Regions from separate parts of the Micromonospora terminaliae genome, predicted to be linked through region 2. Evidence: predicted binding sites of a transcription regulator. Region 2 holds the regulator's gene; each other region holds the start of a gene.
The links. The regulator HrcA, encoded in region 2, represses chaperone genes, less so after heat shock. The targets are predictions, from matches to a motif close to GGTTNGCACNCTCNNNNNGAGNGTGCNAACC.

Region 1: a site for HrcA is predicted at 6,170-6,200, ahead of groES (co-chaperone GroES). Genes of this name have one in related genera too.
Region 3: a site for HrcA is predicted at 5,073-5,103, ahead of groL (chaperonin GroEL). Genes of this name have one in related genera too.

The regions. Positions count from the first base shown of each region.
Region 1 covers NZ_CP045309.1:4,741,814-4,751,966, forward strand. The annotation lists gene GCE86_RS21660 (DUF5319 domain-containing protein) at 1-393, shown strand, start outside; gene GCE86_RS21665 (helix-turn-helix transcriptional regulator) at 403-1,227, opposite strand; gene GCE86_RS21670 (WhiB family transcriptional regulator) at 1,485-1,868, shown strand; gene GCE86_RS21675 (molybdopterin-dependent oxidoreductase) at 2,287-3,873, opposite strand; gene groL (chaperonin GroEL) at 4,009-5,652, opposite strand; gene groES (co-chaperone GroES) at 5,723-6,037, opposite strand; gene GCE86_RS21690 (THUMP-like domain-containing protein) at 6,324-7,511, shown strand; gene ybaK (Cys-tRNA(Pro) deacylase) at 7,559-8,038, shown strand; gene GCE86_RS21700 (sugar ABC transporter substrate-binding protein) at 8,260-9,360, shown strand; gene GCE86_RS21705 (ATP-binding cassette domain-containing protein) at 9,467-10,153, shown strand, end outside.
Region 2 covers NZ_CP045309.1:4,145,208-4,155,360, reverse strand. The annotation lists gene GCE86_RS18890 (carbohydrate ABC transporter permease) at 1-618, shown strand, start outside; gene GCE86_RS18885 (carbohydrate ABC transporter permease) at 615-1,445, shown strand; gene GCE86_RS18880 (MOSC domain-containing protein) at 1,516-2,157, shown strand; gene GCE86_RS18875 (hypothetical protein) at 2,166-3,026, opposite strand; gene GCE86_RS18870 (enoyl-CoA hydratase-related protein) at 3,148-3,933, opposite strand; gene hemW (radical SAM family heme chaperone HemW) at 3,953-5,176, shown strand; gene GCE86_RS18860 (DUF4870 domain-containing protein) at 5,222-5,863, opposite strand; gene hrcA (heat-inducible transcriptional repressor HrcA) at 6,094-7,116, shown strand; gene dnaJ (molecular chaperone DnaJ) at 7,191-8,333, shown strand; gene GCE86_RS18845 (16S rRNA (uracil(1498)-N(3))-methyltransferase) at 8,335-9,069, shown strand; gene GCE86_RS18840 (SDR family NAD(P)-dependent oxidoreductase) at 9,215-9,976, opposite strand; gene GCE86_RS18835 (histidine triad nucleotide-binding protein) at 10,024-10,153, shown strand, end outside.
Region 3 covers NZ_CP045309.1:5,073,128-5,083,280, forward strand. The annotation lists gene GCE86_RS23295 (S8 family serine peptidase) at 1-1,871, shown strand, start outside; gene GCE86_RS23300 (GNAT family N-acetyltransferase) at 1,915-2,844, shown strand; gene GCE86_RS23305 (hypothetical protein) at 2,929-3,171, shown strand; gene groL (chaperonin GroEL) at 3,254-4,876, opposite strand; gene GCE86_RS23315 (hypothetical protein) at 5,151-6,446, opposite strand; gene GCE86_RS23320 (cold-shock protein) at 6,565-6,768, opposite strand; gene GCE86_RS23325 (GNAT family N-acetyltransferase) at 6,989-7,507, shown strand; gene paaN (phenylacetic acid degradation protein PaaN) at 7,698-9,371, opposite strand; gene GCE86_RS23335 (GNAT family N-acetyltransferase) at 9,424-10,153, opposite strand, start outside.

The DNA.
Region 1 (10,153 bases), 600 kb from region 2:
CCCATCGACCCGTTCAACGGCGACCCGGCCGATCCGGCTGCCGGCCTGCACGACCCGCGCGAGGACGACCCGCTCGACCCGCTGAGCGAGGTCGAGCGGCAGGACGTCCTGGAGGACCTGGCCGACCTGGAGATCTACCAGGCCCTGTTGCAGCCGATCGGGGTCCGCGGCCTGGTCATCGAGTGCGAGGACTGCCGGGAGCCGCACTACTTCGACTGGGACCTGCTCCGGGGCAACCTGCGCCACCTGCTCAACTCGGGGCGGCCCCGCGTGCACGAGCCGGCCTACGACCCCGACCCGGACCACTACGTGAGCTGGGACTACGCCCGGGGCTACGCCGACGGCGTGCACGACACCCTCACCGAGGGCACGGACGACACCGCCGAGGAGTGAGCGGCCGGGTCAGGCGACCAGGCCGGCGCGGAATCCCGCGGCCACGGCGTGCGCCCGGTCGCGGGCGCCCAGCTTGCGGAACAGCCGGCGGGCGTGGGTCTTGACGGTGTCCTCCGAGACGAACAGCTCCCGCCCGATCTCCGCGTTGCTCTTCCCCTCGGCCATCCCGAGCAGCACCTGAAGCTCACGCTCCGTGAGCCCGATGGCGCTTCGCGGACTGCGCGCCGGCCGCTGCGGGCCGCCCGCCGGCGCCGGCTCCGCCTCGCCCGCGGCCGGGTCGGCCGGATCCTCGCCGCGCTGCACCGGCACCATCGTGGGCCCGCCGCCGGGACCCTCCGCCGGGCCCGCCGGGCCTGCCGGCCACGCCGCCCCCGCCGGGGTACGCCCCGGCGCGGCCGACCGGGCCGGGCCGCCGACCGCCGCCGCGTCCCGGGCGGGGTCGGTGACCCGGTGCCGGTTGGTGCGGCCGGGGGCCGAGAGCAGCAGCAGCGCCTTGGCGACCGCGCTGGTCAGGTCGTGGTCGGCGTTCTGGATGAGACCGCGGGCGCCGGCGCTGATGGTGGCCGCGGCGGCCTCCGACTCCTCGGCCCCGAGCAGCAGCACGGCGGCCTGCGGGGCACGGGCGAGCACCCGGCGGACGAAGCCGGCGCTGTCCGGCCGGGTGAGGGCGGTGTCGGCGAGCACCACGTCGACCTGGCGCTCCGCGAGCCGCAACATCACCTCGGGATCGGAGACGGCCGTCCGAAGCACGCCCGACAGCCCGAGCCGCGCCGCCGCGGAGGTCAAATGCTGGGCTGCGAGTGGTGTCCGAACGCACACAAGAACGCTACGCACAGTGGTCTCCTCTCCGACTCAGAGTCGACCACGACGGCGTGTGCTCGGGAGGAGGTTCCGGGCAATCATCCGAACTTTTCCGGCAGATGGGGCATATGCCGCCAACTGTCCGAGGTTTTCGATCACAGATGTGTGAGCGCGGGAAAGCCCGGGTACCGAGGGGTCACTCCGGAAACGGTGTCCCGCGCGGACCACCCGCACCGGTAGGAGCTGGCCACGAAGATTCTCCGCGGTGCCGCGCGGGAGGAGGGGTGCTGATGTCGAACGTACGCAGACTGCCCGGACCCATTGTCGACCTCTGGGACTGGCAGCGACTCGGTGCCTGCCGCGGCCGGGACAGCGCCCAGTTCTTCCACCCGGACGGCGAGCGCGGCTCGTCGCGGCTGCGCCGCGAGTCCGGCGCCAAGGCCGTCTGCCGCACCTGCCCGGTGCGCGCCGAGTGCGCCGCCCACGCCCTCTCGGTCCGCGAGCCCTACGGCGTGTGGGGCGGCTTCAGCGAGTCGGAGCGGCTGCGGTTGCTCGCCCTCGGCTGGGAGGACCTGGCCGACCGCCGGCAGTCCCGCGTGGACGTCGCCCGGCTGGAGGCCCGCCTCGGCCGCCCGCACAAGTCCGCCGTCCCGGACCAGCGCAAGATCGCCTGACCGTTCCGCATCGACCACCGCGACGCCGCGCCCCGGAACTCCGGGCGCGGCGTCGCGTTTCGCCCTCATCACCGGAGCGGGGACTTTCTCCGGCAGCGCCTGTCGAGCTGACATCACCAACGACTCGAACCCAGGGCGACCGCCGACCGAACCCGCCTGAGCGGGCGCCCGCACATTGCGATGCCCAGGCCGGCCACCGCCACAGCCGTCGCCACCCCGCCTCGGCCCTCGGTTGGCGCCCACCCGCTCCGGTTGCTCCCGCTCGCGCGGCATGGCCCGGCCGGCCGACACCGAGGGCCGCGCTGGTTCGCGGAGAGGGCCGACCGGGCTGGGGTCCGGACACCGTTGAGTCGTCTGCGACATCAGCTCGACAGGCGGTCGGAACCCGATGCCGCTCGCCGGAGTGGAGGCGCCGGGGTCAGCCGACCTCGACCGGGACGGTGTGCCAGCCGGTGGCGCCGTCCGGGGCGACCGGGCGGCGCTGCGCCGGCTGGGTCTCCCCGGCGGCGTCCGTGGCCCGGACCTGGAGGGTGTGGTCGCCCGGGGTGGCGTCCCAGCGCCACGACCACTGCACCCAGGTGTCTACCGAGACCGTCGGGGCCAGGGTCGCCTCGTGCCAGGGGCCGTCGTCGACGCGTACCTCGACCCGGCGGATGCCCCGGTGCTGGGCCCAGGCCACCCCGGCGACCGTGACCGGTCCGGCGGTGAGCCGGTCCCGCCGGCGCGGCGTGTCGATCCGGGACTCCGTCTTGATCGGCCCCTGCGCCGACCATCCGCGCGGCACCCAGTACGCGTCGAAGTCCGCGAAGCTGGTCAGCTCCAGCTCGGTCACCCACTTGCACGCCGAGACGTACCCGTAGAGGCCGGGCACCACCATCCGCACCGGGAAGCCGTGCTCCACCGGCAGCGGCTCGCCGTTCATCCCGACCGCCAGCAGGGCGTCCCGGCCGTCCCGCAGCACCGCCGTGGGGGTGCCGCAGGTCCAGCCGTCGACCGAGCGGCCGACCACCTGGTCCGCACCCTCCTCCGGCTCGACCTCGTCCAGCAGTTCCCGGATCGGCACGCCCAGCCAGCGGGCGTTGCCGATCAGGTCGCCGCCCACCTCGTTGGAGACGCACGCCAGGGTGATGTGGCGCTCGACCATCGGCCGGGCGAGCAGGTCGTCGAAGCTCAGCTCGAGCGGTCTGCGGACCCGGCCGTGGATACGCAGCCGCCAGGTCGCCGGGTCGACCTGCGGCACCACGAGGGCCGTGTCGATCCGGTAGAACTCGCGGTTCGGGGTGACGAAGGGGGCGAGCCGGTCCACCGCCAGGTCCGCGCCGGCCGGCACCGGTGGGGCGGGCGCGACCGGCGTGGGCAGGCGCACCGCCTCGCGGGCCGCCGAGACCCCCCGCCGCCCGGCCAGCCAGTGCCCGCCGAGCCCCGCCACCGCCGCCGTGCCGGCCAGCAGGCCCACGCCGCGCAGGAACCGCCGCCGCGACTCGTCCCCGGCGGCCTCCTGCGGCTCCCACCCGGCCGGCGCCTCGTCCCGCGCGAGCGCGGCGGCGGGCGGCGACGGCGGGGTCGAGGGGGCGGCAGCCTCGCGCAGCGGGCCCGCGACGAACGCCCAGAGCGTGAGCGCACCCAGTGCACCACCGACCAGGGAGGGCAGCGCGTCGAGGGCGTCCGCGCCCGCCCGGGTCAGGGCGGCGGCCACCCCGAGGGCCGCGAACGCGGCGATGCCGGCCAGGCCGAACCGGAGCCGCCGGGCCGCCAGCACGCCGAGCAGCGCGGCGATCGCGGCCAGCAGCACCGCCGTGCCGACCAGCAGGGCGATCTTGTCGTAGGTGCCGAAGACCGCGATGGCGAACTGCTTGAGCGGCTCGGGCACGACGTCGACGACCAGCCCGCCGACCGCGATCAGCGGGGCGGACCGGGGACCGGTGAGGACGGCCACCGGTTCGGCGACACCGATCGCGACGACCGCGGCCGTGACCCCGGCCAGCGCGGCCCGGCCGCGCGACATGCTGCTCACGGCGACCAGTGTCGTCGCTCGGAGCGGCCGACCGCCAACCTCGTCAGGGTTTCGTAAGCAGAGACGGGTCAGGGCACACCGCCGAGGTCGGCGGTGTGCCCTGACGTCAGGCCGTACGGCTCGGGATCAGAAGCCCGGGCCGTGCTGGTGGCCGTGCCCGTGGCCGTGGCCGTGCCCGGCGTCGGCCGGCTCGGCCTTCTCCGGCTTCTCCACCACGAGGCTCTCGGTGGTGAGCAGCAGACCGGCGATCGACGCGGCGTTGGCGACCGCGTTGCGGGTCACCTTCACCGGGTCGAGGATGCCGGACTTGACCAGGTCGACGTACTCGCCGTTGGCGGCGTTGAGGCCGTTGCCCCACTCCTGGCCGGCGACCTTCTGCACCACCACGTAGCCGTCGTGGCCGGCGTTCTGGGCGATCCAGCGCAGCGGCTCGACCAGCGCCTTGCGCACGATCGAGACGCCGACCTTCTCGTCACCGGTGAAGCCCAGGTCGTCGTCGAGCACCGGCAGGATCTGGGCCAGGGCGGCGCCGCCACCCGGGACCGTACCCTCCTCGACCGCGGCCTTGGTCGCGGAGATCGCGTCCTCGATGCGGTGCTTGCGCTCCTTCATCTCGACCTCGGTGGCCGCGCCGGCCTTGATCACCGCGATGCCGCCGGAGAGCTTCGCCAGCCGCTCGGCCAGCTTCTCCCGGTCCCACTCGGAGTCCGAGGCCTCGATCTCCTTGCGGATCTGGGCGACCCGGTCGGCGACCTCGGCGGACTGGCCGCCGCCGTCGACGACCGTGGTGTTCTCCTTGTCGACCACCACGCGGCGGGCGGTGCCGAGCACCTCCAGGCCGACCTGGTCGAGCTTGTAGCCCAGCTCCGGGGCGACCAGCTCGGCGCCGGTCAGGATCGCCATGTCCTGGAGCATCGCCTTGCGGCGGTCGCCGAAGCCGGGGGCCTTCACGGCGCAGACCTTGATGGTCTTGCGGATCGCGTTGACCACCAGCGTGGACAGGGCCTGGCCCTCGACGTCCTCGGCGACGATGAGCAGCGGCTTGTTGTTCTGGAGGACCTTCTCCAGCAGCGGCAGCAGCTCCTCGATGGCCGAGATCTTCTGCGTGGTGATCAGGATGTACGGGTCCTCCAGGACCGCCTCCTGCCCCTCCACGTCGGTGACGAAGTTCGGCGAGATGAAGCCCTTGTCGAACTGGAGGCCCTCGGTGACCTCGAGCTCGGTGGTCAGGGCGGAGCCCTCCTCGACGGTGATGACACCGTCGCGGCCGACCCGCTCCATCGCCTCGGCGATCAGCTCGCCGATGGTGGCGTCCTGCGCGGAGATCGTCGCGACGTGCGCGATCGACTCCTTGTCGGCCACCTCGACGGCCCGGCCGAGCAACGCCTCGGAGACCTTGGCGGCCGCCGCGTCGATGCCCCGCTTGAGGCCGGTGGGGTTGGCTCCGGCGGCCACGTTGCGCAGGCCCTCGCGGACCATGGCCTGGGCCAGCACGGTCGCGGTGGTGGTCCCGTCGCCGGCGACGTCGTTGGTCTTGGTCGCCACCTCCTTGACCAGCTGCGCGCCGAGGTTCTCGTAGGGGTTGGTGAGCTCGATCTCCTTGGCGATCGTCACGCCGTCGTTGGTGATCGTGGGCACACCAAACTTCTTGTCCAGGACGACGTTGCGCCCGCGCGGGCCGAGAGTGACCTTGACCGCGTCCGCGAGGGCGTTGACACCATGCTCCAGCAGGTGCCGGGCGTCGTCCGAGAAGCTCAGGATCTTCGCCATCTGTATCCCTTCGAAGCGACGTTGCCCCGGCCCGGCGAGCCGGACCGGGGCAACGACACTGATCGGTTGCTTACTTCTCGATGACCGCGAGGACGTCGCGGGCGGAGAGCACCAGGTACTCCTCGCCGGCGTACTTGACCTCGGTGCCGCCGTACTTCGAGTAGAGGACGGTGTCGCCGACCTTGACGTCGATCGGCACGCGGTTGCCCTTGTCGTCGATCCGGCCCGGGCCGACAGCGAGGACGGTGCCCTCCTGCGGCTTCTCCTTGGCGGTGTCGGGGATCACGATGCCCGAGGCGGTGGTGGTCTCGGCCTCGTTCGCCTGGACCACGATGCGGTCCTCGAGCGGCTTGATCGCAACCTTGGTCGCGGTAGTCACGGGCATACCCTCCTGGGGTACTTGGTGTCGTTGCCGGTCGCGGGCGACCGGCGTCAATCTGCCACATGCCACCGGGCGGGGCCGTCGTCGCGGGTGCCGGTCCGCCTGGCGTTCAACCCCCGGACACCAGGGCCCGGGCGTTGGCACCCTCAGGGTGAGAGTGCTAATCGCAGGTTATTCCTCGGCTAGCACTCCGTCAAGGAGAGTGCCAACGCGCCGCCTCCCGTGTCGCCACGGCACCCCTCCCAGGGGCCCCGGGCCGGGCGGGTCGGGCGGCCGGGAGAATGCCGGGGTGGACCTGGAACAGTTCGCCGCTCTGCGTACCCCCGAGGGGTCGGCCGCGCTCGACGCGGCGGCGCGGGTGGCCGGCGGCGACCCGCTCACCGCGGCGGCCGCGCTCCGCTCCGCCGGGGTGCCCGGCGGCCTCGCGGCGGCGGCGCTGACCCAGGCGGAGCTGCGGCGCCGCGCGGCCGGCAAGTTCGGCGCGGCGGCGGGCGGCATGTTCCTCACCCGGGCGGGGCTGGAGCAGGCCACCCGGGGGGTCGTGGCGGGGCGCCGGGCGGAGCGCCTGCGGGCCGCGGGCGTGGCGACGCTGGCCGACCTGGGGTGCGGCCTCGGGGCGGACGCGCTGGCCGCGGCCCGCGCCGGCATCCGGGTGTACGGCGTGGAGGCCGACCCGCTGACCGCCGCCATGGCCGCCGCGAACGCCGAGGCGGCCGGGCTGGCCGACCGCTTCACCGTGGAGTGCGGGGACGCCACGGCGTTCGACGTGACCCGGGTCGACGGCGTCTTCTGCGACCCGGCCCGCCGGAAGGCCGGTACCGGCCGGCGGATCTTCGACCCGAACGCCTACTCGCCACCGTGGGACTTCGTCACCGGGCTGGCCGAACGGGTGCCGCGCACCGTGGTGAAGGTGGCGCCCGGGCTGGACCACGCGCTCATCCCGCCGGGCGCCGAGGCGGAGTGGGTGAGCGTCGACGGCGACCTGGTCGAGGCGGCGCTCTGGTGCGGCGCGCTGGCCGAGGTGCCCCGCCGCGCCACGGTGCTGCGGGAGCAGGCCGCACACGTGCTGACCGGCGGCGGCGACGCCGAGGCGGCGGTCGGGCCGGTCCGCCGTTTCCTGTACGACCCGGACCCGGCGGTGGTGCGGGCGCACCTGGTCGCCGAACTGGCCCGCGACCTCGACGGCACGCTGGCCGACCCGAGCATCGCCTACCTGTACGGCGACGAGGGCCGGCCCACCCCGTTCGCCCGCTGCCTGGAGATCACCGACGTGCTGCCGTTCTCGTTGAAGCGGCTCCGGGCCCTGCTGCGGGAGCGCCGGGTCGGGCGGGTGGAGATCCTCAAGCGCGGCTCGGCGCTGGAGCCGGAGAAGCTGCGCCGCGACCTGAAGCTGGCCGGCGACGCGGCGGCCAGCCTGGTGCTGACCCGGGTGGGCGGGGCGCCGACCGTGCTCCTCTGCCGCCCGCTTCCCGCCTGACGGTTTCCCGCTCGCCCGGCGCGTACGGCCGGGTTAGCTTGTCGCTCATGGCGGGACAGGGCACTCCGGCGACGGCACTGCTGACCAAGCGGAAGATCGCGCACAGCACGCACCCGTACGACGTCTCACCGGACGCGCCGAACTACGGCGCCCTGGTCGCGGCGGCCCTCGGGGTGCCGCCGGCCCGGGTCTTCAAGTCCCTGGTGACCGAGGTCGACGGCGGGCTGACCGTGGCGGTCGTGCCGGTCACCGGCGAGCTGGACCTCAAGGCGTTGGCGGCCGCGGCGGGCGGCAAGCGGGCGGCCCTGGCGGACCGGGCGGTGGCCGAGCGGGCCACCGGCTACGTCCGCGGCGGGATCAGCCCGCTCGGCCAGCGCAAGCGGCTGCCCACGGTCATCGACGCCACCGCGCTGGAACATCCGACGGTCTACGTCTCGGCGGGCCGTCGCGGCCTGCAACTGGAGCTCGCCCCGGCCGACCTGGTCGCGTTGACCGACGCCGTCACGGCGTCGATCGCCACCCGCTGAGCCGTCCCACCGCAGGTCACCTGGGAGCGTTCCCGCAGCTCCCCGGAGGGAGCGCTCTCCGGCGGTGACCGCCGGGTGTCAGTTGCGTTGCTGAATTGTTACTGCCGCCAACAAACTTCTGACCTCGGCTCTCTTGCGCCACTCCGGAGCGGGGGAATACGTTGCCGGGCACAACAAAACACCGACAACAACTCCCCCAACCCCCGAAAGGACCCATGCACATGCGCAAGGGCTTCCTCACCTTCGCGGCCGTCGGTCTTCTCGCGACCGGCAGCATGGCCGCCTGCGGTGACGACGGCGGTTCCGACCAGGCCGGCGGTTCGACGGACAAGAAGCCGAAGATCGGCGTGATCCTCCCCGACAGCAAGTCCTCCGCCCGGTGGGAGGGCGCCGACCGCAAGTACCTCAAGGAGGCGTTCGACGCGGCCGGTGTCGACTCGGACATCCAGAACGCCCAGAACGACAAGAACGCCTTCCAGACCATCGCCGACCAGATGATCACCAACGGCGTCAACGTGCTGATGATCGTCAACCTGGACTCCGGCACCGGCAAGGCCGTGCTCGACAAGGCCAAGTCGCAGGGCGTCGCCACCATCGACTACGACCGGCTGACCCTGGGCGGCTCCGCCCAGTACTACGTCAGCTTCGACAACGAGGCGGTCGGCAAGCTCCAGGGCGAGGGCCTGAGCAAGTGCCTGACCGACAAGGGCGCGAAGAACCCGTCGATCGCCTACCTCAACGGCTCGCCGACCGACAACAACGCGACCCTGTTCAAGAACGGGTACGACTCGGTGCTCAAGCCGAAGTTCGACTCGAAGGAGTACACCAAGGTCGCCGACGACTCCGTGCCGGCGTGGGACAACGCGCAGGCCGCCACGATCTTCGAGCAGCAGCTCACCAAGGCTCGCGGCAAGATCGACGGGGTGCTGGCCGCCAACGACGGCCTGGGCAACGCCGCCATCTCGGTGCTGAAGAAGAACAAGCTCAACGGCAAGGTCCCGGTGACCGGTCAGGACGCCACCAAGGAGGGCCTGCAGAACATCCTCCTGGGCGACCAGTGCATGACGGTCTACAAGGCGGTCAAGAAGGAGGCCGACGCGGCCGCCGAGCTGGCCATCGGGCTGGCCAAGGGCCAGAAGAAGGACACCGGCCAGACCGTCAAGGACCCGGAGGGCGGGCGGGACGTCCCGGCCGTCCTGCTGGAGCCGAAGGCGATCTACAAGGACAACGTCAAGGACGTCGTGGCCGACGGCTACGTCACCAAGGACGAGCTCTGCACCGGCAACTTCGCCAAGCTCTGCACCGACGCCGGCATCAGCTGACCCATCCCCCGCTCCAGGCGGCGCCGCCCGGCACGGACATCCGTGCCGGGCGGCGCCCACGCCGGACGGGATCCGAGACCTTCCCTCCGTTCCCAAGGAGACCCCCGTGTCCGCAACCCCCCTGCTGGAGCTACGCGGGATCGACAAGAGCTTCGGTCCCGTCCAGGTGCTGCGCGACGTGGCCTTCGCCGCGTACCCCGGCGAGGTGACCGCGCTGGTCGGCGACAACGGCGCCGGCAAGTCGACCCTGGTGAAGTGCATCAGCGGCATCCATCCCACCGACGCCGGCGAGTTCCACTTCGACGGCCGGCCGGTGAGCATCAACAGCCCCCGGGACGCCGCCGCGCTGGGCATCGAGGTCGTCTACCAGGACCTCGCGCTCTGCGACAACCTCGACATCGTGCAGAACATGTTCCTCGGCCGGGAGAAGCGCAGCGGCATCGTGCTCGACGAGCCGACCATGGAGCAGATGGCCGCCGAGACCCTGGCCGGGCTGAGCGTGCGGACCGTCAAGTCGCTGCGTCAGCACGTGTCCAGCCTCTCCGGCGGGCAGCGGCAGACCGTCGCCATCGCCAAGGCGGTGCTCTGGAACAGCAAGCTGGTCATCCTCGACGAGCCCACCGCCGCCCTCGGCGTCGCACAGACCGCCCAGGTGCTGGAACTGGTCCGCCGGCTCGCCGACAACGGCCTCGCCGTGGTGCTCATCTCGCACAACATGAACGACGTCTTCGCGGTCTCCGACCGCATCGCCGCCCTCTACCTCGGCCAGATGGTCGCCCAGGTGAAGACCAGC
Region 2 (10,153 bases):
GCCACGTTCGTGGCGAGCTGCGTGATGCTGGCCTGGGCCACCCCGGCGCTGACCGGCACCATCGTCTGGAAGTGGATCTTCGACGACACCAGCGGCCTGGTGACCTGGCTGTTCAACAAGCTTCCGGACGGGCTCTCGACGACCCTGTTCGGGCGCAGCGACTGGACCGGCTACGGCTGGTTCAACGACCCGCTGCTCTTCTTCGGCATCCTCACCCTCGTGGTGGTCTGGCACTCGTTCCCGTTCATCGCCGTCAGCGTGCTGGCCGGGCTGAAGAGCGTGCCGAGCGAGCTCCAGGAGGCCGCCCGGGTGGACGGGGCCGGCCCGTGGCGGGTCTTCTGGTCCGTCACCTTCCCGATGCTGCGGCCGGTCTTCGGCATCCTCGTGGTGCTCTCCACGATCTGGGACTTCAAGGTCTTCACCCAGCAGTTCGTGCTGGCCGGCGGCACCCAGGACCGGTCGACGTTCATGCTGTCGATCTACTCGTACGCGGAGGCGTTCTCGCCGCCGCCGAAGTACGGCCTGGGCTCCTCGATCGCCGTCATCCTCACCCTGATCCTGCTGGTGGTGACCGGCGTGTACGTCCGCATGGTGCTCCGGCAGGAGGACGAGTCGTGAAGAAGATCGCCCTCAACGGCGCCGGCCTGCTGGTCGCGCTCTTCGCGGCCTTCCCGGTCTACTGGATGGTCGCCACCTCGCTGAAGCCCAACAAGGAGATCTTCTCGGCCACGCCGCGCCCGGTGCCGGCGGAGCCGACCCTGGAGCACTACCGGGAGATCCTCACCGGCAACCTGATCCCGGGCGTGACCTTCACGGACTTCTTCCTGAACAGCGCCCTGGTGGCGGTGGCCACCGTGCTGCTGAGCGGGCTGGTCGCGCTGCTCGCCGCGACCGCGGTGGCCCGGTTCCGCTTCAAGCTCCGTACGACCTTCCTGATCCTGCTGCTCGTGGTGCAGATGATCCCGCTGGAGGCGCTGGTCATCCCGCTGTTCCTGATGATCCAGCGGCTCGGGCTCTACAACACGCTGCCCAGCCTGATCCTGACGTACCTCGGCTTCTCGCTGCCGTTCGCGGTGTGGATGCTGCGCGGCTTCGTGGCCGCGGTGCCCAAGGAACTGGAGGAGGCGGCGGCCATCGACGGGGCCAGCCGCGCCCAGACCTTCCGCAAGGTGCTCTTCCCGCTGGTCGCCCCCGGCCTGGTGGCCACCAGCATCTTCTCCTTCATCACCGCCTGGAACGAGCTGATCTTCGCGTTGACCTTCGTCAACGACCAGCACAAGTACACGCTTCCGGTGGCCATGACGTTCTTCTTCGGGCGCGACGACACCGCCTGGGGTTCGGTGATGGCCGCCTCGACGCTGTTCACGCTGCCGGTGGTCGTCTTCTTCCTGCTGGTCCAGCGCCGGATGGTCTCCGGCCTGGTCGCCGGGGCGGTCAAGGGCTGAGCGGTCCGCCGGGCGCCGGGGGGAGGAACCCGTTTCCGCGCGCCCGGTGGCGGCCCCTAGGCTGGCCGCCATGACGGGCAGGCTGGCGGCGGTGAACATCGGCGGGGTGACCGAGGCGGAGTGGGCGGGCGACCCGAGCGGACGCAGCGGCATCGACAAGCGGCCGGTCGACGGCCGGGTGGCGATCCGGTTCGGCGGGGTCACCGGCGACTTCATCGGCGAGCGGGCCCACCACGGCGGCCCCGACCAGGCGGTCTACGCGTACGCCGAGGAGGACGCCGGCTGGTGGGCCGCCGAGCTGGGCCGGACGCTGCGGCCGGGCGCCTTCGGCGAGAACCTCACCACCTGGGCGGTGGACGTGACGGGCGCCGTGATCGGCGAGAGCTGGGCGGTCGGCTCCGCCGTCCTCCAGGTGACCAAGCCGCGCACGCCGTGCCGCACCTTCGCCGGGTTCTGGGGCATGCCCGACCTGATCAAGCGGTTCACCGTCCACGGGGCGCCCGGGGCGTACCTGCGGGTGCTGCGCGAGGGCGACGTGGGCGCGGGCGATCCCGTCGAGGTGGTCGACCGGCCGGCGCACGGGGTGACGATCGGCGAGGTGTTCCGGGCGACCACGCTGGAGCCGGAGCTGCTGCCGCGCCTGCTCGACGTGCCGGACCTGCCCGAGTCGGTGCAGGCGAAGGTCCGCCGCCGGCTCGGCACCGTCGCCTGATCGGCGGGTCAGGTCGCGGCGAAGACCTCGGCCAGCACCTGGGTCGTCGGATCACCCTTCACCCGGCCCCAGGTGCCCTGCTCGGCCGTCCATTCCAGGCTGCCGAAGCGGACCCGCTTCACGCCGTGGTCGTCGGCGTGCGAGACCAGCCAGTGGGCGTACCGCCAGCCGTTGCGGCTGTCGGCCGCCGGCACGGTGAGCCCGGTCAGGTCGGTGCCCGAGCTCAGCTCCGGCAGCCCCCAGTCCAGGGCGAGGCTCTGCATGAGGGCGCTGGCGGCGGCCGGGCCGCGCATCGTCGGCGTCGGGCCGACCGTGCACGCCACCGCTCCGGTCGCGTTGCCGAGCAGCGCGCGGGTGAGCACCTGCGACTCGTCGGCCCACTTCTCGTACGCCTCGGGGTAGGCCGACCGCTGCACCCGCTGGGCGGCCTCGGTGACCCGCAGCTTCTCCCAGCCCCTGACCTTCTTCAGCGCGGCGTAGAACTTCGTCGCCGCGTAGCGCGGGTCGCGGATCTCCTCGGGGGTGCCCCAGCCCTGGCTCGGGCGCTGCTGGAACAGGCCGAGCGAGTCCCGGTCGCCGTGGGCGATGTTGCGCAGGTGCGACTCCTGGTACGCCGTCGCCAGCGCCACCACGACGGCCCGTTCGGGCATCCCGCGCTGCACCCCGATGGCCGCGATGGTGGCCGCGTTGGCCATCTGGTCGGCGCCGAGCACGACCTCGCCGTCGGCCTGGACGGTGCAGGTGCGGGTGGCCGTCGGCAGCCGCAGGTGGTGCCCGAACTGCTTCGCGACGAACCACACGCCGAGCAGGGCCAGCACCGCCACCACCACACCCGATGCCACGATCGCCGCTCGCGTTCGCACCCGCACCCCCTGTCCCGACAGCCCGCCAAGCGTACGTCGCCCACTCCCGTGTCCGGGTCGGCCGACCGGACGGCTCCCGCTCCGTCACCGCCCCGCCACGCGCCGCGTCCGGGGACGCCCCTCGGCCTCAGTCTGCGGCGGGTACCCAGGCCGCGGGCCGCTTCTCCCGGAACGCGAGGACGCCCTCCCGGCCCTCCTCGGACAGGAAGTACCCGGTGGAGAGGGCGGCCAACTCGGTGATCTCGGCGCGCAGATCGGTGGCGGCCGGCCGGCGCAGCAGCGCCTTGGTCCCGGCGAGGGCCTTCGGCGCGCCCTTCACGAGCGAGGCGCAGTAGCGCTCGACCGCGGCGTCCAGCGCGTCCGCCGGCACGGCGGCGGTGACCAGGCCGATCTCGGCGGCCCGCCGGCCGTCGAAGGTGTCGCCGGTCAGGTACAGCTCGGCGGCGGCCCGGGGGTGCAGCCGCGGCAGCACGGTCGCCGAGATCACCGCGGGGATCACCCCGATCCGGACCTCGGTGAAGGCGAACGTGGCCTCCTCGGCGCAGACCGCCAGGTCGGCGGCGGCAATCAGGCCCAGGCCGCCGGCCCGCGCCGGCCCGGCCACCCGCGCGAGCACCGGCTTCGGGCACTCCCGGACCGCGACCAGCACGTCGCCCAGCATCCCGGCCGGCACCGACCCGCTGGCGTACGCAGCGGCGGTCTCCTTGAGGTCCGCCCCGGAGCAGAACACCGGGCCGGTGTGGTCCAGCACGATCGCCCGGACCGCGTCGTCGGCGACCGCCGCGGCCAGCCCGGCCAGCAGCTGGGTCATCAGCGGGGTGGAGAGCGCGTTGCGGTTGTGCGGGCTGTCCAGGGTGAGGGTGGTCACCCCGCGGGCCGTGGCGACCCGCACGAGAGCGTCCGGAGAGGTCATGCCGGGCACACTAGTGGCCATGCCCGGCGTCCTTCCAGAAGGCGAACCCGTCCCGCGCGACGGGGCGCTGCCCGCTGCCGCCCGCCGCGCCGTCGGCGCGCGCGGCTTCGGCGTGTACGTGCACGTCCCGTTCTGCGCCAGCCGGTGCGGCTACTGCGACTTCAACACCTACACGGCCGCTGAGCTGGGCGGCGGTGCCGGCCGCGAGACGTACGCCGACACGGTGCTGGCCGAGCTGGCCCTCGCCGGCCGGGTGCTGGGCGACACCCCGCCGCCCCGCGTCGACACCGTCTTCGTGGGCGGGGGCACCCCCACCCTGCTCCCGGCCGACGACCTGGCCCGGATCCTCGACGGCATCGACCGCACCTGGGGGCTGGCCGCCGGCGCCGAGGTGACCACCGAGGCCAACCCCGAGACGGTCACCCCGGAGTCGCTCAAGACGCTGCGGGCCGCCGGCTACACCCGGATCTCGCTGGGCATGCAGTCGGCGTCGCCCGGGGTGCTGGCGATCCTCGACCGGCAGCACAGCGCCGGCCGGGCCACCGCCGCCGCGCTGGAGGCGCGGGACGCCGGGTTCGACCACGTGAACCTGGACCTGATCTACGGCACGCCGGGGGAGAGCGCCGAGGACTTCGCCGCCTCGCTGGACCAGGTGGTCGCCGCGGGCGTGGACCACGTCAGCGCGTACGCCCTCATCGTGGAGGACGGCACCCGGCTGGCCGCCCGGATGCGGCGCGGCGAGCTGCCGTACCCCAGTGACGACGTGGCGGCGGACCGCTACCTCGCGGCGGAGGCGGCCCTCGGCGCGGCCGGCTTCTCCTGGTACGAGGTCTCCAACTGGGCCCGCTCCGACGCGGCCCGGTGCCGGCACAACCTGCTCTACTGGACCGGCGCCGACTGGTGGGGCCTGGGCCCGGGGGCGCACAGCCACGTCGGCGGGGTGCGCTGGTGGAACGTCAAGCACCCGACGGCGTACGCCCAGCGGCTGGCCGCCGGGGAGTCGCCCGGCCTGGCCCGGGAGGTGCTCACGCGGGACGAGGCGCACATGGAGGACGTGATGCTGCGGCTGCGGCTCGCCACCGGCCTGCCCCTGTCCGGGCTCGACGAGGCGGGCCGGGCGGGCGCCGAGCGGGCCCGGGCCGACGGCCTGCTGGACGCCGAGGCGTACGCCGCCGGCCGGGCGGTGCTCACCCTGCGCGGCCGGCTGCTCGCCGACGCGGTCGTCCGCGACCTGCTGCCCTGACCGGACCGGCCGGCCCCCCGGGAAGGGGAGCCGGCCGGGGGCGGGTCACTTGATCAGGCTGGCCGACATCGGGTAGCGGTAGAGCTGCCCCTCGTTGGCCTTCACCCCGGCCAGGATGCCGAAGATGATGCCGACGATCATCGCGCCGAAACCGATCACGAAGCCGATCAGGATGCAGGCGAGGATCCAGCCCACCAGCGCGATGATCGACCAGATGAGCTGGAAGTTGAGCGCGGCGATCGCGTGCGCGCGGACGGTCGGCGACTGGTTGCCGCGGGCGAGCAGGGCGACCAGCGGGGCGACCCAGCCCAGCACGCCGCCGCCGACGAACATCCCGGCCGCGCCGCCGAAGTGCGCGACGAGGGCCCAGGTCTTGTCGTCGTTGTTGGCGTAGCCGACGGGCGGCCCGTAGGCGCCGCCGCCCGGGTAGCCGGCGCCCGTGGGGGCGTAGCCGCCCGGCGGGGGGTAGCCGCCCGGGGGTGGGTAGCCGCCCGACGGCGGCTGGCCGCCGGGAGGCGGCGGATAGCCACCGGGCGGGGGATAGTCGCCCCCCGCCGGTGCCCCGGACAGTGGTGCGGTGGGTGGCTCGGCGGCCGACGGCGAGCCGTACGGCGCCGACGGCGGGGTCGGCTCCGGCGGCGGTGCGCCGGAGTCCCCCGCTCCGGGAGGGCGAGGAGGTTCAGTCATGGTCGTCACGGTAGGTCCCGGGGGCAAGGGCGCACCAGAGCGAGATCGCCCGGGATGTCCGGCTGTTCGGCCGTGGCGGACCGGCTGTGCGGCGGCCCGCACCGGGGGTGCGTCGCTGATCATCGCGTCGGCGGGCCCGCCGACGTAGACTGGCACTCGCTACAGTCGAGTGCCAGACGCCCGGCGGACGCCCCGCGCCGGTGCGACGAGGTGCGTCAGGAGGTGGGGAGATGGGTCTCGACGACCGCAAGCTCGCCGTGCTGCGCGCGATCGTCGAGGACTACGTCGCCACGCAGGAGCCGGTCGGCAGCAAGGCCCTGGTCGAGCGCCACCAGCTGGGCGTCTCCCCGGCGACCGTGCGCAACGACATGGCGGTGCTGGAGGAGGAGGGCTACATCCGGCAGCCGCACACGAGCGCCGGCCGGGTGCCCACCGACCGCGGCTACCGGCTCTTCGTCGACCGGCTGTCCCGGGTCAAGCCGCTCAGCCCGGCCGAGCGCCGGGCCATCGAGCGCTTCCTGGTCGGCGCTGTCGACCTCGACGACGTGGTGCACCGCACGGTCCGGCTGCTCGCCCAGCTCACCCGGCAGGTCGCCGTGGTGCAGTACCCGAGCCTGGCCCGCTCCAAGGTGCGCCACCTGGAGCTTGTGCCGATCTCCACCACCCGGCTGATGGTCGTCATGATCGCCGACACCGGCCGGGTCGAGCAGCGGCTGGTCGAGCTGCCCGGCCCGGTCGCCGCCGACGACGTGACCGACCTGCGCCGGGTGGTCAACGAGAAGCTGGTCGGCAGCCGGCTGTCCGACACCCCGCCGCTGGTGCAGGCCCTCGTCGACGAGTCCACCCCGCAGCTGCGCCCGGCCATGGCCACCCTCTCCAGCGTCCTGCTCGAGACGCTGGTCGAGCGGCACGAGGAGCGCATCGCGCTGGCCGGCACGGCCAACCTGACCCGGGGCGGCCTGCTCGACTTCCAGGGCTCGCTGCGTCCGATCCTCGAGGCGCTCGAGGAGGAGGTCGTGCTGCTCAAGCTGATCGGCGAGGCCGAGCCGAGCACCACCCGGGTGCTCATCGGCGACGAGAACGAGATCGACAACCTGCGCGCCGCCTCGGTGGTCAGCACCGGGTACGGCCCGGGCAGCACGATCGTGGGTGGTCTCGGCGTGCTCGGCCCGACCCGGATGGACTACCCCGGCACCATCGCCACGGTGCGGGCCGTGGCACGCTACGTGGGCGAACTGCTGGCCCAGAACTGACCAGTCAGGGCCGACGGCCGGCTCCGGCCGACGACCGGCGCAACGCGAGACGAAACATGAGGACACCGAACGCAGTGGCCAGGGACTACTACGGCATTCTCGGCGTGAGCCGGGACGCCTCCGACGACGAGATCAAGCGCGCCTACCGCAAGCTGGCGCGGCAGTTCCACCCGGACGTGAATCCGGACCCGGAGGCACAGGAGAAGTTCAAGGACATCAACGCCGCGTACGAGGTCCTGTCGGACGATCGGAAACGGCAGATCGTCGACCTGGGCGGCGACCCGCTCGCCCCGGGCGGCGGGGGCGCGGGTGCGGGTGGCCCGGGCGGCGCCGGCCCGTTCGTCGGCTTCCAGGACATCATGGACGCCTTCTTCGGCGGGGCCGCGGGCGGCAGCCGGGGTCCCCGGCCGCGCACCCGGCCGGGCGCCGACGCGATCCTGCGGCTGGAGCTGGACCTGAACGAGACGGCGTTCGGCGTCGAGGCGCCGATCACCGTCGACACGGCGGTGCTCTGCACCACCTGCTCCGGCGCGGGCACCGCGGCCGGCACCCACCTGGCCACCTGCGAGGCGTGCGGCGGCCGGGGCGAGGTGCAGTCGGTGCAGCGGACCTTCCTCGGCCAGGTGGTCTCCGCCCGGCCGTGCACCGTCTGCCAGGGCTACGGCACCACCATCCCGCACCCCTGCCCGACCTGCGCGGGCGACGGCCGGGTGCGCACCCGCCGCTCACTCACCGTCAAGATCCCGGCGGGCGTCGAGGACGGCATGCGGATCCGGCTGGCCCAGCAGGGCGAGGTCGGCCCGGGCGGCGGCACCGCCGGCGACCTCTACGTCGAGATCCACGAGCGGCCGCACGACGTCTACTCCCGCAAGGGCGACGACCTGCACTGCCGGGTCACCGTGCCCATGACGGCGGCCGCGCTCGGCACCCGGCTCACCATCAAGACGCTCGACAGCGAGGAGACGGTCGACGTCAAGGCGGGCACCCAGCCGGGCAGCACGCTGCGGCTGCGCGCCCGGGGCGTGCCGCACCTGCGCGGCACCGGCCGGGGCGACCTCTACGTCCACCTCGACGTGCGGACCCCCACGAAGCTCGACGCCGACCAGGAGCGGATGCTGCGCGACTTCGCCAAGACCCGTGGCGAGGAGGTCGCCGAGCTGACCAAGCAGGGCGGCTTCTTCTCCCGGATGCGCGACGCCTTCAACGGGCACGCCTGAGGTGTCGGCGCCGCTGTTCCTGGTCGAGGCGCTGCCGACCGGTGACACGCTGACGCTGGACGGCCCGGAGGGGCACCACGCGGCCACCGTGCAGCGGCTGCGCGTCGGCGAGGAGCTGCTGCTCGCCGACGGGCGGGGCGGCACGGCCGGCGCCGTGGTCACGGCCGTCGGCCGGGGCACCCTCGACCTCCGGGTCACCTCCCGGGGGTACGCCGACGCGCCCGTCCCCCGGCTCGTCGTGGTGCAGGGCATCGCCAAGGGCGACCGGGGCGAGCTGGCCGTGCAGGCGATGACCGAGGTCGGGGTGGACGAGATCGTCCCCTGGGCGGCGTCCCGCTCGGTGACGCAGTGGCGCGGTGACCGGGGCGTACGGGCCCGGGAGAAGTGGTCGGCGACCGCCCGGGAGGCGGCCAAGCAGGCCCGCCGCCCGTGGCTGCCGGTGGTGGCCGGTACGCCCGACGAGTCCACCACCACGGTGACCCGGCGGATCGCCGGTGCGGCCGCCGCGTTCGTCCTGCACGAGGAGGCCGGCGACCGGCTGACCACGGCCGCCCTGCCCGACACCGGCGAGATCGTCCTGGTGGTGGGCCCCGAGGGCGGCATCACCGACACCGAACTCACGGCCTTCGAGGCGGCCGGCGCCCACCCGGTCCGCCTGGGCCCGTCAGTGCTCCGCACCTCAACAGCGGGCGTAGCCGCCCTGAGCGTCCTGTCGACCCGCCTGTCCCGCTGGTAACCCGCCCCCGCCCCCGCCCCCGCCCCCGCCCCTCCGCCGGACGATCATGGAGTTGTGGCAGCTCTCGAAGGTCGCAAAGGGGTCGAACCGGGCGCCACAACTCCATGATCGACGGGGCGGGGTGGGGTGGGGTGGGGGAGGCTCGTCAGGTGCGGAGGTAGGAGGCGCCGTTCAGGTCGACGATCGTTCCTGACGCCCACTCCGCTTCGGGGCTGGCCAGCCAGTGCACCGCCGCGGCGATCTCCTCGGGGCGGGCCACCCGGTTGAACGGGGACTGGGCGCGGATCGCGTCGCCCCGCTCGCCGCTGAGGTGGGTGGTGGTCATGTCGGTCGCCACGAAGCCCGGCGCGACGGTCGCCACCGCGATGCCGTACGGCGCCAGGGCCAGCGCCAGCGACTGGCCGAGCGCGTTGAGCCCGGCCTTGCTGGCCCCGTACGCGGGCTGCTCCGGCTCGCCCCGGAAGGCGCCCCGGGACGACACGTTCACGATCCGGCCACCCCGCTCGCGCATGTGCTGGGCGGCGCACCAGGTGGCGTTCGCGGCGCCGGTCAGGTTGGTCTCCAGCACCAGGCGCCACTGCTCCTGCCACTGGTCGTAGGTGTTGCCGAAGACCGGGTGCGGCAGGTCCCGCGGGCCGTAGACACCGGCGTTGTTGACCAGCACGTCGAGGCCGCTCAGGAGCTGCGCCGCCTCGTCCACCATGGCCCGGACCGCGTCCGGGTCGGCCAGGTCGGCGCGGACCACGACGTGGCCGTCGCCGGGCAGTTCCGCCCGCAGCGCCTCGGCCAGCTCGGCGGAGTCCCGGTGGTGGATCGCCACCCGATCACCGCCCTCCGCGAACGCCCGCGCCACCGCGCGCCCGATGCCCCGCGAGGCTCCCGTCACCAGCACCGCCCGAGAAGTCACGCGGCACATCATGCCTCAGCCGGTACGGGACGACTTACCATGCCCCGATGGGAACCGACTGCCTGTTCTGCCGGATCGTCGCCGGGGAGATCCCGGCCACCATCGTCCGCGAGACCGCCACCACGCTGGCCTTCCGGGACATCGACCCGAAGGCGCCCACCCACGTGCTGGTGATTA
Region 3 (10,153 bases), 930 kb from region 2:
CGCTGGAGACGCTGCTCGCCGCGCTCGCCGCCGCCGCGCTCGGCGCGCTCGCCGGGGTGCTCCTCGGCCCCGCGTTCTGGGCCGCGTTCGCCGTCGGCGCCCCGCCGCGGCCGGCCCGGCTCGTGCTGGTGGGCGGGCTGGTCGCCGGGGTGAGCCTGGCGCTGCTGGGCGCCGGGGCCGGCCAGTCCGGGGCGCAGCTGCCGGCGCTGTTCCTGCTGCCGCCGCTCGGCTTCGTGCTGGGCGCGCTGGAGGCGGCGGCCCGGCACGCCGGTCGGCCGGCCGGACGGCGGCCGGCGCGCTGGCTGGTCGGCCTCGCGCTGCTCGGGCCGCTGGCGTTCGCCGACCCGGAGGAGGTCACCGTCCTGCTGGCCACGACCCGCGACGTCCCGTTCTGGGTCGCGGTCGCGACCGGCGCCGCGTTCGCCGTCGCGGTCCTGCTCGCCGTCGGGTACGGGGTGCTGCTCGCCCGGCCCCGTGCCCGCGCGCCCCGGCGCGGCCTCGCCGGACTGGTCGCCGCGGCCCTGCTCGCCGCCGTGGTGGTGGTGTACGCGGTCCCCGGCCAGCCCGGCCTGCACGGGGAACGCCTGCTCGTGGTGCTCCGCGAGCAGGCGGACCTGACCGGCATCCCCGCGGGGGCGCCCGGTCGGGCGGGCCGGGACGCGCGGGCGGCCGAGGTCTACCGGCGGCTCGTGGCCACGGCCGGGCGCACCCAGGGCGACCTGCGCCGGGAGCTGACCCGGCTGCGCCTGCACCCGACGCCGTACTACCTGGTCAACGCCATCGAGACGGACGGCGGGCCGGCGGTCCGGGCGTGGCTCGCCGGCCGGCCGGAGGTGGCCCGGGTGCTGGTCAGCCAGCGGCTGCGGCCGCTGCCCGCGGCTGCGCCCCCGACCCGGGGCACCGTGCCGGCGCCGACCGGTCCGGCCTGGAACGTCTCGCTGATCGGCGCGGACCGGGTCTGGTCGGAGCTGGGCGTGACCGGCGCCGGCGTGGTGGTGGGCAGCTCGGACTCCGGTGTGGACGGCCGGCACCCGGCCCTGGCCGCCGGCTTCCGCGGTGGCGACGACTCCTGGTACGACCCCTGGGAGCACCGCCCGACGCCGGCCGACCGGGGCGGCCACGGGACGCACACGGTGGGCAGCGCGGTGGGCCGGAACGGGATCGGGGTGGCCCCCGGGGCGAGCTGGGTCGGCTGCGTGAACCTGGACCGCAACCTGGGCAGCCCGGCGCGCTACCTGGACTGCCTGCAGTTCATGCTGGCCCCGTTCCCGCCGGGCGGGGACCCGCTCACCGACGGACGGCCGCAGCGGGCGCCGGACGTGCTGACCAACTCGTGGGGCTGCCCGCCCGTGGAGGGCTGCGACGCGGGGGCGCTGCGGCCGGCGACCGCCGCGCTGGCCGCGGCCGGCATCCTCGTGGTGGCCGCCGCCGGCAACACCGGCCCGTACTGCGGCTCCATCGCGGACCCGCCGGCGCCGTACCCGGACGTGCTCACGGTCGGTGCGGTCGACCGGGCCCGCCGGCTCACCCGGTTCTCCAGCCGGGGGCCGGCGGCCGGTGGCGCCGCCAAGCCGGACCTCGTGGCGCCGGGCGCCGCGGTGCCGTCGGCGTACCCGGGGGGTGGTTACGCCACGCTGGACGGCACCTCGATGGCGACCCCGCAGGTGGCCGGCGTGGTGGCGCTCATGTGGTCGGCCAACCCGGCGCTGGTCGGCGACCTGGACCGGACCCGGCGGATCCTGGCCGAGACGGCCACGCCGGCCGTGGTGCCTGCCGACGCGCCCTGCGGCGGCACCCGGAACCTGGTGGGCGCGGGGCTGGTCGACGCGTACGCGGCGGTCCGTGCCGCGCGGGCCGCGGACCTCGGTTAACAACCCTGTCCATTGGTCGACCGATGGCCTAGGGTCGGCGTCCATGGACGTGGAGATCATCGAGCTGGGTCCGGACCGCCTGCCCGAGGTCGTCGACCTCTGCCGGCGCGCCCTGGACCTGCCGGAGGACGCCGCCGAGGCGCCGGCGATCGTGGCCACCCTCGCCGACCGGGCGGCGGCCGACCGGCCGGTGCTGCGGCTCGGCGCGGTTCGCGGCGGCGGGCTGGTCGGGGTGCTGGTCGGCTCGCTGTCCGCGCGGGACCCGCGGCTCGGTCACGTCGACCTGGTGGCGGTGGCTCCGGAGGAGCGCCGTCAGGGGGTCGGCGGCTCGCTGCTGGCCGAGGCCGAGGCCCGGCTCGCCGCGCTCGGCGCGGACGAGCTGCTGCTGGCCGGGAACGCGCCGCACTACGCCTGGCCGGGAATCGACGTGCGCTACACCCCGGCGGTCTGCGCCGCGCTGCGGCTCGGCTACCGGCAGGACCGGACGGCCTGGAACATGACCGCCGACCTCGGCGAGGGCTCGCCGGCCCTGCGCTCCACGGAGGTTGCCGAGCAGCGGCTGGCCGGCCGGGGCGTCACGGTACGCCGGGCCGAACCGGCGGACCTGCCGGCGCTGGCCGAGTTCGCGCGGACCACGTTCGGCGGCGCCTGGGACGGTGAACTGGCCGGCTCGGTCGGGCGGCCGGACGCGGGCGCGCACCTGGCCGAGCGGGACGGCGAGGTCCTGGGCTTCGCCGCGTACGGGTCGTCGCGGCCGAGCTGGTTCGGGCCCATGGGGACCGCCCCGGCGGCCGAGGGCTCGGGCATCGGCGGGGTGCTGCTCCGGCGCTGCCTGCGCGACCAGGCGTCGGCCGGGATCGGGACGGCGCAGATCGGCTGGGTGGGCCCCGTGCCGTTCTACTCGGGTGCGGCGGGCGCGCGGATCGAGCGCGTGTTCTTCCTGTACCGGAAGGCGCTGAACGGACAGAAGTAACTAAAGTTACATAGACGGCAATAACGCCGTTCGGCCTCCCCGGCATCGACGGGCCCCTACGGTCAGGGGTTAGAGGAGGCGGGCATGACCACGGACGACGAACGGACCGACGACCAGCCGGCGAGCTGGCGACCGGTCGGCGAGCTTCCCGGCCAGTTGCCGTTCGACCGGCTCGACTTCGGCGACGCCGAGCAGCTCGCGGAGATGACCGGAGCCGACGGGCCGCCCACCGAGGAACCACTGCAACCGGTGGACGAACCGATCCGGCTCACGCCGCCCTACGACCGGGCGCACAAGCGACGCAACCAACGCCGACTGCCGACCTGAGACATACGGGCCTGAGACATACGGAAGGGGGCGGACCGCTGACGCGGCCCGCCCCCTTTCGGCGTGCTGGGTGAAGCTGGACTCAGAAGTCCATCTCCCCGCCACCCGGGCCAGCCGGGGCGGCCGGGGTCTTCTCCGGCTTGTCCGCCACGACGGCCTCGGTGGTGAGGAACAGCGCGGCGATCGAGGCGGCGTTCTGCAGGGCGGAACGCGTCACCTTGGCCGGGTCGATGATGCCCGCGGCCAGCAGGTCCACGTACTCGCCGGTCGCGGCGTTGAGGCCGTGACCCGGGTCGAGGTTGCGGACCCGCTCGACGACGACGCCACCCTCGAGGCCGGCGTTGACGGCGATCTGCCGCAGCGGGGCGTCCAGCGCGATCTTGACGATCTGCGCGCCGGTCGCCTCGTCGCCGGCCAGGTCCAGCTTGTCGAAGGCGGTCTTGCCGGCCTGCACCAGCGCGACGCCACCACCCGGGACGATGCCCTCCTCGACGGCGGCCTTCGCGTTGCGGACGGCGTCCTCGATGCGGTGCTTGCGCTCCTTCAGCTCGACCTCGGTGGCCGCGCCGACCTTGATCACCGCAACACCGCCGGCCAGCTTGGCCAGGCGCTCCTGCAGCTTCTCGCGGTCGTAGTCGGAGTCGCTCTTCTCGATCTCGGCCCGGATCTGGTTGACCCGGCCCTGGATCTGCTCGGCGTCGCCGGCACCGTCGACGATGGTGGTCTCGTCCTTGGTCACCACGACCTTGCGGGCGCGGCCCAGCATGTCGAGGCTGACGGCGTCGAGCTTGAGGCCGACCTCCTCGCTGATGACCTGACCACCGGTGAGGATGGCGATGTCGGCCAGCATGGCCTTGCGGCGGTCACCGAAGCCCGGCGCCTTGACGGCGACCGACTTGAAGGTGCCGCGGACCTTGTTGACCACCAGGGTCGCCAGGGCCTCACCCTCGATGTCCTCAGAGATGATCAGCAGCGGCTTGCCCGACTGCATGACCTTCTCGAGGATCGGGAGCAGGTCCTTCACCGACGAGATCTTGCTGTTGACGATCAGGAGGTACGGGTCGTCGAAGACGGCCTCCATACGCTCCGGGTCGGTCATGAAGTAGGCGGAGATGTAGCCCTTGTCGAAGCGCATGCCCTCGGTGAGCTCGAGCTCGAGGCCGAAGGTGTTGCTCTCCTCGACGGTGATGACGCCTTCCTTGCCGACCTTGTCCATCGCCTCGGCGATGATCTCGCCGACGCTGGGGTCGGCGGCGGAGATGGAGGCGGTGGAGGCGATCTGCTCCTTGGTCTCCACGTCCTTGGCGAGCTTCAGCAGCTCCTCCGAGACGTTGGCCACGGCGGCCTCGATGCCCCGCTTCAGGGCCATCGGGTTGGCGCCGGCGGCCACGTTGCGCAGACCCTCACGAACCAGGGCCTGGGCCAGGACGGTCGCCGTCGTCGTGCCGTCACCGGCCACGTCGTCGGTCTTCTTCGCGACCTCCTTGACCAGCTCGGCGCCGATCTTCTCGTAGGGGTCCTCGAGCTCGATCTCCTTGGCGATGCTCACACCATCGTTGGTGATGGTGGGGGCACCCCACTTCTTCTCGAGCACGACGTTGCGGCCCTTGGGGCCGAGGGTCACCTTCACGGCGTCGGCGAGCTGGTTCATGCCCCGCTCGAGGCCGCGGCGCGCCTCTTCGTCGAACGCGATCATCTTGGCCATACGGCGTTGTCCTCCTGGACACTCACGGGCCACCCGAGGGTTCCCCGGATGGGCCGTCTGGTGTACGCACCTTGGGGACGTCGCCACCTGGCGACGACGACGTCTCCTCGGTCGGGCCGGACAGCCCGCGACGACCGGCCCCGTGCCGCTCCGGCGCCATCCGGCACCGCCGCGACCGTTGCCCTACCGTCCCGACCATTGGCACTCACCGTACGCGAGTGCCAATGACTTGTTTAGCACTCTCCCTAGCCGAGTGCAAGCACGCTGCCCTCGCTCAGCCGAGTTCCGCGGCCAGCCGGGCGGCGTTCACCGGGCCTTCGTGAGCCCGCTGTTCGGCGTACGTGGCGACCAGCCCGACGAGCTGCGCCAGATAGGCCGGGGTGGTCAGCACCGCACCCGCCACGGCCAGCGTCGCGGCGCCCGCCGCGGTGCCCGGGGCGGCCATCGGGTCCGCCCCGAAGACGAGCTGGTTGATCAACCCGACCATCCCGTCCAGCACCGCCGCGACGATCAGCACGCAGATGACCAGCGCCACCCGGCCCAGCACCAGGCCGAACCGCTGGTGGAACATCCGCCAGGCGCGGCCGATCGGCTCCTGCCGCTCGAACAGGTAGATCGGGCCGAACAGGGCGAACGCGAAGGCCGCGTAGAGGCCGGGCAGCAGGCAGAGGCAGGCGCCGACCGTGATGAGCAGCGAGGCCACGATGGTCCAGCCCCAGAGGCCGAGGGCGCGGCGCAGACCGTAGCGGAGCGCCGCGCCGACCCCCACCGGCTCACCGGCCGCCTGGCGGGCGACCACCCAGGTGCCGGCGGCCCAGCCGGTGCTCTGCAGCGGGCCGAAGATCAGCGCGGCCAGCAGCACCGCGCCGTAGAAGGCGAAGATGTGCTCGAAATAGCCGTCGGGCAGCACCGGAGCGCCGTCCGGGCCGGTGACCGGCTGATCCGTCGGGGCGAGGGCGAGGGAGATGACCGCGATCGCCGCCGCCGGGACGGTCTGGGTCAGCAGCATGATCGGTAGGAGCTGCCGCCAGCCGCGCCGCAACGCGCCACCGCACCGGCCGAACCACCCGCCGATGCCGGCGTGCGGCGGGGTGACCAGCGGGTCCTGCGGGTCCAGGCCGGGGTGCCAGCCGGGCATCGGGTAGCCGGGATAGGCCCCGCCGGGCATCGGGTAGGGGTAGGCCGCGCCGGGCATCGGCGTCGTCGGCCAGGACCAGCCCTGCGGCGGCCCGGCCGGATCCACCGGATACGGCCCCCAGGGTTGACCCGGGGCTCCGGGCTGGCCGGTGGCTCCGGGCTGGCCGGGCACGGGCGGCCCGGCCGGTTCCGTCGGATACGGCCCCCACGGCTGGCCGGCGGCTCCGGGCTGGCTGGGCGGGGCGAAACCGCCGGGGCCGACCGGCGGGCCGGGCACCGCGGGCGGGCCGGGTTGCGCCGGTACGACGGTGTCACCGGCGGCGGGCGGCCGGACCGCCTGGGCCGGGCTGACGGGCCGGGTCGGGTCGGCCGGGGCACCGGGCGACGCCGGGGGCACCGGCTCGGCGGAACCCGACGGGGGCAGGTCGGACATGAACCCTCCTCAGCGGCGATGGCTGGAACGGCTCATGATCTTCCACGGCGCGGGCCTGCGCCGCAGCCCCCTGGTCGGGGTGACGTGGCCGCCGATCGGGCGGCGGCCACGAGAAGGATCAGGCGATGACGCGGACCCGCTCGGCCTGCGGGCCCTTCTGGCCCTGGGCGATCTCGAACTCGACCCGCTGGCCGTCGTCCAACGCCTTGTAGCCGTCCATCTCGATCGCGGAGAAGTGGACGAAGACGTCCTGCCCGCCGTCGACGGCGATGAAGCCGTAGCCCTTTTCCGAGTTGAACCACTTCACGGTGCCCTGTGCCACGGTGCACTTCCTCACTCTGCGCGGCGTTCCACAACCCCGGGAGCCGGCGGACCGGCACCGGGCAGCCACCGGTTCAGCGATCGGCAACGCTGAATCGAGTGACCGAAATCGCACGCTACACGAGGCGTGACGACGGCGCACGACCACAAATCGGGCATATTCCGGGTGTGGACCCGCCCCGGCCGGCCGCGGACACCGGCCCTTCCGGTATGCATGCGACATGACCAGCGCGCCCACCACGACCACCGCCGTCCGCCGGATCCGCCCGGCAGACGCCGCCCGGATGCGGGCGCTCCGGCTGGAGATGCTGGCCGACTCGCCGCTGGCGTTCCTGGAGACCGTGGCCGAGGCCGCCGCCCGTCCGCACGCCGAGTACGCGGCCCGGATCGCCGCCGTCTCCCGGGGCGAGCAGACCGCCCAGTTCGTCGCCGACCCGGGCGGTCGCCTGGTCGGCCACGCCGGCGGCACGGTCGCCCCGGAGGAGCCGGGGTTGACCTTGATCTACGCCGTCTACGTGACGCCCGCCTGGCGGGGCAGCGGGCTGCTCGGCGCGCTGGTGGACGAGGTGGCCGCCTGGTCCCGGGCGTGCGGCCGGCCCGACCTCATGCTGGAGGTGGTGGTCGGCAACGACCGCGCCTACCGGGCGTACGAGAAGCTGGGCTTCGTCGACACCGGCGTGCGCGTCCCGCACCCGAGAATCCCCGCCCTGAACGAACTCCAGATGCGCCGCCCCGCCTGACCCGACGAGCAGAACCCCGCCGACCAGGAACCCTCCGCGAGGCAGCACCCCCAAGATCACCAATTCCTGGCCGAACGCGGAGACCACAATGACCAGGTCGGGTTTCCGGGGCAGGCCGCCTCGCGGAGGGATCAAGCCTGACCGCCCGGAGCGAGGCGGTCTGCCCCGGAAACCCCAATCGCAACCACGATCAGACGTGCCGCCGACTCTGCACGATCCGGAACCGGTTAACCACGTACGCCCCGTCCGTCAGCGCCGAGTTCGCCGCCGCGTTCGCCCCCGAGCCGTGGAAGTCGGAGAACGCCGCCGACTGGTTGACGAACACCCCGCCGGTCAGGTTGCAGGACAGGTGCACGCCGGCGTCGATGGCCGCCGCCTCGGCCGCGTCCAGCACCGCCTCGTCGGTCGAGTAGACGCCCGCGGTCAGGGCACCCTTCTCGCCGACGGTCGAGCGGAGGATCTCCAGGCTGTGCGCGGTCGAGTCGGTCGCGATGGCGAACGAGATCGGGCCGAACCACTCGCGGGAGTAGGTCGTGGTGTCGGCCGCGTCGAGCTTCACCACGGTGGGCGTCCGGACCACGGCGTCCGGGAAGGACGGGTGCTCGACGGTCCGCGACTCCAGCACCGGCTCGCCGACCTTGGTGACCTCCTCCAGCCGCTCCAGCACACCGTCGTTGACGATCGCGCCGGTGAGCTCGACACCCCGGGCCGGGTCGGCGGTGAGCTTGGCGACCGCACCGGCGATACCGGCGGCCACCTCGTCGAAGCTCCTGTGTCCCTGGTCCGTCTCGATGCCGTCCCGCGGGATCAGCAGGTTCTGGGAGGTGGTGCACATCTGGCCGCTGTACAGCGTCAGCGTGAAGCCCAGGTTGCGGCACATCCCGGCGAAGTCGTCGGTGGAGTCGATCACCACCGTGTTCAGGCCGGCCTTCTCCGTGTAGACGGCGGCCTGCCGGGCGTTGGCCTCCAGCCAGTCGCCGTACTCGGTGGAGCCGGTGAAGTCGACGATCTTGACGGCCGGGTGCAGGGCCAGCGTCGAGGCGAGCTTCTCGCCGGCCGCCTCGGGGGCGAGCTGCACGAGGTTCGGGTCGAAGCCGGCCTCGGCGAGCACCTGGCGGGCGTACTTCACGGTGATGGCGAGCGGCAGCACCGCGCGCGGGTGCGGCTTGACGACCACCGGGTTGCCGGTGGCCAGCGAGGCGAAGAGGCCGGGGTACGAGTTCCAGGTCGGGAAGGTGTTGCAGCCGATCACCAGCGCCACGCCGCGGGGCACCACGTGGAAGGTCTTGGTCATCCGCAGCGGGTCACCCTTGCCGGCGGCCTTCTCCCAGCCGGCGGTGCCCGGGTGGCGGGTCATCTCGGCGTACGCGTAGGCGACCGCCTCCAGCGCCCGGTCCAGCGCGTGCGCGCCGCCGGCCTGGAAGGCCATCACGAAGGCCTGGCCGCTGGTGAACTGCACCGCGTTGGCCAGCTCGAACACGTTCCTGTGCAGCCGGTCGAGGATCTCCAGGCAGACGCCCGCCCGGGCCTGCGGGCCGGCGTCGCGCCAGGCCGGCAGGGCGGCGGTGGCGGCGGCCACGAGCTGGTCGGCGGTGGCGTGCGGATAGCGCACGTCGAGCGCCACGCCGAACGGGCTGACCTCGGTGGCGACCATGCCGCCGTCACCCGGCTGGTCGAGCGGGAAGTCGCCGCCCAGGTACGCCTCGAAGGCGGCCTTGCCGTCGGCGGCGGCGGTCTCGCCGTAGACCCGGGGGCTGGGCGACTCCGGATAGGCGGACCAGTACCCGCGCTCCGTGATCGCGGTCAGCGCCCGGTTGAGGGTCTCGGCGTGCCTGTCGTACAGGGGGTGCGGGGTCTCCGTCATGCCCGCCATCATGCAACAGTCAGGCACCAGATCAGTAGTGGCCTGTCACAAGTCAGATCGTCAACTGCCAGTCGGTCGAGCCGGCCGCCGGGCGAAAGCCGAGTTGTTCGTTGATCGCGATCATGTGGCTGTTCGCAGCCGCGTTGAACGTGTCGACCACGCGCAGCTCCGGCTCGTGCGCGAGGACGTGCTCCAGATTCTCGATCTTGGTGAGCAGCCCGAGCCGGTGCCCGCGGTGGCCGGGGTCGACGATCGTGGTCTGCTGCCAGGCGTGCCAGGTGGTGTTGGCGGCCAGGCTGACCATGCTCCAGGCGACGAGCCGGCCGGACGCCTCGTGCACGGCGCCGGCGCTGTACCGGCGGATCCCGCGCGCGTCGAGCGCCCGCTCCGTGCCACGGATCCGTTCGGCGTCGACCTTCTCCTGCTCCCATCCGAGGTCACCGAGGGGTGCGTCGACCAGCAGCCGCCCCTCCAGGTAGGCGACGTCGGCGACGTACTCCTCGGGGGCGCGCTGCCCCCAGCGGACGGTGCGGTAGCCGGCGGCGGCCGTGCGGGCCTCGGCGAGCAGGCCGGCCAGGCGCGGCCGGTCGAGGGCGGTGACGTCCAGCCGGCGGCGGACGTCGGCGAGCGCCGGCTTCGCGCCGACGGCCGCGGCGAAGGCGGCACCGGGCAACTCCCGGCCCTCCTCGCCGGGGAGGGCGGTGACGGTCGCCCCGACCAGCCGCTTGCCGCCGCGCTCGCGCAGCAGCCGCAGCCCGTGCTCGTGCAGGGCCCGCCCCACC